2 regions of the Psychrobacillus syltrankelensis genome follow, and region 1 is predicted to be linked to the other one. Evidence: riboswitches for the same ligand, from Rfam matches in the RefSeq annotation. Region 1 holds a riboswitch; the other holds the start of a gene.
What was found. Region 1 has a riboswitch for lysine ahead of ACTSKG_RS01165 (aspartate kinase). Riboswitches for the same ligand answer to the same signal wherever they lie in the genome.
Positions count from the first base shown of each region.

Region 2: another riboswitch for lysine. It lies ahead of ACTSKG_RS12690 (transporter substrate-binding domain-containing protein); the one in region 1 lies ahead of ACTSKG_RS01165 (aspartate kinase).

Region 1 covers NZ_CM144227.1:234,084-237,302, forward strand. Annotated here, with positions in the region: gene uvrC (excinuclease ABC subunit UvrC) at 1-1,227, shown strand, start outside; lysine riboswitch at 1,269-1,448, shown strand; gene ACTSKG_RS01165 (aspartate kinase) at 1,549-2,766, shown strand.
Region 2 covers NZ_CM144227.1:2,627,485-2,630,703, reverse strand. Annotated here, with positions in the region: gene ACTSKG_RS12695 (amino acid ABC transporter permease) at 1-653, opposite strand, end outside; gene ACTSKG_RS12690 (transporter substrate-binding domain-containing protein) at 716-1,570, opposite strand; lysine riboswitch at 1,701-1,884, opposite strand; gene ACTSKG_RS12685 (purine-cytosine permease family protein) at 2,221-3,219, shown strand, end outside.

The sequences.
Region 1 (3,219 bases):
AGCTTTTTAAATGGCGGGCATTTACAGGTTAAAAAAGAGTTAACGGAAAAAATGCATGCAGCGGCTGAAAGCTTAGAATTTGAGCGTGCCAAAGAATATCGAGATCAAATTTCTCATATCGAACTAGTGATGGAAAAGCAAAAAATGACGATGAATGATTTTACAAGTCGCGATGTATTTGGATATTCAGTGGACAAAGGTTGGATGTGTGTCCAAGTTTTTTTCATTCGTCAAGGAAAATTAATCGAACGAGATGTATCTTTATTTCCCATTTATCGGGATCCAGAGGAAGAGTTTCTCACGTTTCTAGGGCAATTTTATGCAAAAGTGGAACATATTAAGCCGAAAGAAATTTTCGTACCAAGTAATACCGACTTACATTTGGCAACGGAACTATTAAAGATGAAAGTAATTATTCCTCAAAAGGGGACAAAAAAGAATTTGGTCGACCTTGCCGAAAAGAATGCAATATTAGCCCTAAAGGAAAAGTTTCATCTTATTGAACGACAAGAAGAAAGAACAATTGGAGCTGTTCAAGAATTAGGGGATCTTATGGGGATTGCTACACCAAACCGGATAGAATCGTTTGATAATTCCCATATTCACGGAACGGATGCAGTTTCGGCTATGGTAGTTTTCGTCGATGGAAAAGCTTATAAAAAAGACTACCGAAAATATAAAACGAAAACTGCTGCTAAACATGATGATTATGGTGCAATGCGTGAGGTAGTTCGAAGAAGATATACCCGTGTTTTAAAGGAAAATTTACCACTGCCAGATTTAATAATAATTGATGGTGGTAAAGGACAGATAGAAGCTGCTAGAGAAATTGTCGAGGATGAACTTGGGTTAGAAATACCTATTGCTGGGCTTGCAAAAGATGGGAAACATCAAACTTCCCAGCTTTTATTTGGGGATCCAATGGATATTATTCCGATGAAACGTACAAGTGAAGCGTTTTATTTATTACAACGAATTCAAGATGAAGTGCATCGTTTTGCGATCACCTTTCATCGTCAACAACGAGGGAAACATACTATTGCATCTTCCTTAGATGGTATTGAAGGTATAGGACCTAAGCGAAAGACGTTATTATTAAAACATTTCGGTTCGCTGAAAAAAATGCAAGTGGCAACTAAAGAGGAATTTATAGACGCTGGACTTCCAGAGAAGTTAGCAGACATTATGGTTAATCATTTTCAGAAAAGTTTATTGTCTTCTGAATAATGTTATGGTATGGTTGAAACAATTTAATATTCACTTAAAAAAGTGAAGATAGAGGTGCGAATTGATAAGAGTACTCAACAGGAGGATGAAAAGAGCCTGTAATCGTTGAGGAAAGGGTCATTTGCCGAAACATAGAAAAGCTTTTCCTTTTCTTATGTTGGTTCTGCATTTAATAAATGTAGAATTGTCAGAATGCAGTATTCTGGAGGGCTATCTCACATGGACAATTTTTTTGACTGTGTATGAGACGATGCTTTTCACATATTGTGAAAAGCATTTTTTTATCTTTAGCTTATCTTTGAAATAAGGGAGAAGATGTTCATGAGCAAAATTGTAATGAAGTTTGGTGGAACGTCGGTTGCAACAACCGAAAAAATTGCAAATATTGCAGATCGGATAAAACGTGAGAAAGAAAAAGGGCATGATATTGTAGTTGTTGTATCCGCTATGGGTAAGACTACAGATGATTTAGTTGGTTTAGCTTATGAATTGTCTGAATCACCAAATAAAAGGGAAATGGATATGCTTCTATCCACAGGAGAGCAAGCAACTATGTCTTTGCTATCAATAAAATTAAACTCAATAGGCATAGATTCTATTTCTTTAACCGGTTGGCAGGCAGGTTTACAGACAGATGAAGTACATAGGAACGCAAAAGTAGTTAAGTTAGAGGCATCTAAAATTTTGAACCTGCTTTCTGATAATAAAGTGGTGGTCGTTGCAGGTTTTCAAGGTGTGTCCGAATATGGAGAAGTTACTACTTTAGGTAGAGGCGGCTCGGATACAACTGCTGTAGCTATTGCTGCTTCTATTGAAGCAGATATTTGTGATATTTATACAGACGTAGATGGTGTATTTACTTCTGACCCTAGGTTTGTTTCAAATGCTAGAAAGTTAACGCAATTAGAGTACGATGAAATGCTTGAATTAGCTAATTTAGGGGCGGGTGTTTTACATCCTAGAGCAGTTGAGTTTGCAAAAAATTATAAGATCCCTTTACGAGTACGTTCAAGCTATAACGAAGAAGAGGGAACCATTTTAAAGGAGGAAGTAGATGTGGAAAATAACTTAGTTGTTCGTGGGGTAGCATTTGAATCTGATATTGTACGTTTAACAATAGAATATGATGTACCATTTAATGGTTCATTAGCATCTATATTTACTACCCTCGCAGCAAATCATATTAATGTGGATATTATTGTTCAATCAATTGTTGATCATGTAAAGCCTGCTGTTTCTTTCTCTATAAAAAAAGAATCGTTAGCGGAAGCGATAACTGTTTTGGAATCCAATAAACAAGTACTAGGATTCACTTTTGCAGATTTTGAAGTCGGGCTTGCAAAAGTGTCTATTGTTGGTTCAGGAATGGTTTCTAATCCTGGTGTTGCAGCACAGATGTTTGATCGCCTAAGAAAAGAGAATATTCCAGTTAAGATGGTAAGCACATCTGAAATAAAAGTCTCAGTTGTCGTACCTCAAAACGACATGATACAAGCAGCAAATGCTCTTCATGATGAGTTCGGATTAGCTATTGTTTAATTTGAAAAGCGTAACAGGAAGTGACTACTTCGCTTCTAGATCCTTTTTTGAAAGAAGTAAATGCATTATTGTCCAGCGGAACCAGTGTTCATAGTACTTTAAAGAATTAAATAAAACTGCGGATTTCCGTTTTAGGTGGACGCTTTCCGCGGGGTGAGCGATGAACCATCACCGCCGCTTGCGCGCTCGTTGTGATGGTTCATCTGTCTCCGAGGAACGAAGGCTAGGAGCGCCACATCGTGTGGCAACACCTTCGTGACCAACATCCTGTTGGCCTCCGTCCGGAGTCGCTACCTTACACTACAATCCATTAAGTGGGTATTACATAACAAGTAGTTCTCAAACTAATGATCATAGGATTTAAATGTCATATAGACTTAGAGAAAAATAGGAAGCATCGATTATTAAAATAGCAAGGTTGCGGACGAAATTGTATCTTCGTCCGCTTTTAAA
Region 2 (3,219 bases), 1.5 Mb from region 1:
AGTGTAACTGTATACGTCATGACGAAATACAAAATACAAGCTACAAAAAAGGATTCAAAGTAACGGAAGTTATTTCCCGCAATTGATTTCGTTTGGAAGAATAATTCCGATACACTAATTACATTTAGGACGGACGTATCTTTAATATTAATAATAAATTGATTTCCAGTCGCTGGTAAAATATTGCGAATCACTTGTGGTAATACAACGTGAAGCATCGTTTGTATATGATTCATACCAATCGCTTGCGCTGCTTCAAATTGCCCCTTTTCAATAGATATAACACCGCCACGAACGATTTCTGCCATATAAGCCCCTGTATTAATAGAAACAATAAAAACTGCTGCCATAATAGGGTTCATATCAATATTAAATGCTAGCATAGATCCATAGTAAATAACCATCGCTTGCACAATCATTGGTGTTCCACGGAAAAACTCTATATATATAGAAAGAATAATATTCACTATTTTTAATATAATTTTTTTGGCTGTTCTTTCAGGCATAGGAATTGTACGTATTACACCAGCCAATAAACCGATAACTGCTCCTATTATAGTACCAATGATAGATATTAATAGAGTATATCCTGCTCCTCGAAGGAACATCGGCCAGTTATTGGTAACAATTGAAACTACCCACTCGAAACTCATCATATTCCTCCTTTAAACATGAAAACCGACTGCTTGGAAGTTGCAGCCGGTTATCCTCATCATTATTCTGCAGCTGGTTGATTTTTTATTGCATTATCCATAATTTCTTGTCTGTCTTGATCTGATATTTTGGCTAATATTTCATTGATTTTATCTGTTAAATCACTATCTTTTCTTAGCCCAACTGCAACTGCTGTTTCTTCTTCCGGTGCTTTAAATCCATCTGTAAATTCTATCATCGCAAAGTTTTCATTAGCTGATGAAGCACTAATTCCTTCTGGACGTTCTGATACATAACCATCAATTTTACCTGATTCCAATGCAACACGCATTGCAGGGAAGTTATCCATAGCTGTTTGTTTTTTGACGCCATTAATTTGATCGATTACACCATAATGTGATGTATTTAACTGACCAGTTACTTTAGCACCTTTAAAATCTTGTATAGATGTTGCTCCTTCATAAGGACCGCCCTTTTTTACTACCATAACAAAATTAGATGTATAGTAGTTATCTGAGAAATCGATTGTTTTTTTACGTTCTTTTGTAGGTGACATCCCAGCCATAATTGCATCAATTTTTCCAGAAGTTAACGCTGGTACAAGACCATCCCACTCTGTCTTTACAATTACTAATTTTTTCCCTAATCCATCCGCAATCTTTTTGGCAATCTCTACATCGTATCCACCTGCGTATTCTGCATTACCGTCAAGCTTCACTCCGCCGTTAGAATCATTCATCTGTGTCCAGTTGAAAGGTGGATATCCTGCTTCTAATCCTATCGTAAATGTATCTTTTTCTTTTGTATCATTGTTAGAAGAACCTGAACCATTACTCTTTGAGCTTGTTCCACATCCTGCCAATACCAACATTGTCGTAAGGAATAGCCCAATAAATATTGATAACTTCTTTTTCATCATTGTTTCTCCCCTTTTTAAATTTAGTTTATGTGTTTGGATATAAAAAAAGGACAATCTATACAAAAAAAGACCTGAGATGAACTCAGGTCGCAATATGTATAGTTGCCCTAAATCCTCTACTTTTCCCAAATGAGATAGCACACCATTATAAACCGGGATGATTATAATGGACAGTCCTGGAGTTATTCACTACAGACCCAGCAAGTAATACAGAGATTTATTACAAACTTCGGCGACATTTCCTTCTCCCTAGAATCATGGCTTCTCAAACTCCACTAAGGACTGTTAAATATCGCGCCTCTACCCCACCAAATAAGTGAGGTTATATTTAATTTTTAATTATTGTTCATAGTCTACAATAACAAACTCTATCTGTCAATTAATCTACGATGAAAAACAATATTCTAAATTGAAAAATATGTTCTAAAAAATAGATACATACCTTCTAATACATTTTTTCAAAGCCCTAAATCACTATTGGATGAGTAAATTTAATAGCCATTAACCATAAGTTCAGGAATCACTGAGTTTGATAAATCGTTGGTATTACTGATATAATAGAAATCGAATGAAGTGATATACGAATTTATATACAATAAATGGAAGCGAGGTTTTTAATGTTATCATACAAAAAAGGAGTTGATATTATGGGGTCTGTCCAAGTCGCAGATCACAAAGTGTCAGAAGAAATGAAAGATGATTATTCATTAGATAGAGTGCCACGAGATCAAAGGAAGATGGGTTGGTTTAGTATTACCAATATCACTTTCGGTATCGCAACGGCAATTTTTTATTTTCAAATGGGAAGCGTTATGGCACTTCAATTTGGAGCCATAAATGCCATCATATCCTCCATATATGCGATAATCGTTGCGGGTATACTCGGAACTTTCATTGCTTATCTTTCAGCAAAATCTGGTATGAACGTCAACCTATTATCTAGAGGTGGAGGTTTTGGCTACATAGGCGCATCGTTAACCTCATTTATTTATGCAACAAACTTCATCATGTATTGTGCTTTTGAAGGCCTGATTTTAGTTTCCGCAATTCACACCTTCTTACCCTCCCTACCAAAATGGGCACTAATCATCTTCTTCGGATCAATTGTAATTCCATTAAATTGGTTCGGAATTAAACAACTCGATAAACTACAAAAGTGGTCTTTACCGATTTTCATAATTTTTTTAACGATCACAATAATAGCATCATTCCGCACTCCCTCCGTTTACGAAGGAGCTTTTTGGACATATATGCCAGAAGGAGTTCAAATGGGAGGACAAGCTTTACTACTTTGTATAGGAATGCAACATGGAATAATGGGACTCACAGCCCTTCTTTCATCAGATTATGCCCGATTCCTTAAACCTAAGGATATTAAAATAGGATCAGTGGCTATCGGATTTATTCCACAAATCTTTTGTTTTGGAGTTATGGGTGGTCTTGGTATTTGGTTTGGTGTTCGTTTAGGAGAACCAAATCCAGGTGTTTATATCGTACTGCTCCTCGGTATTGGTGGTGCGTTATTCACTATGTTAACTCAACTAAGAATAAACGTTACGAATATATACAGTAGTTCCTTATCACTTTCTAATTTCTTCGAGAACATATTTAAATTTACACCCGGCAGACGATTTTGGGTTGTTGTC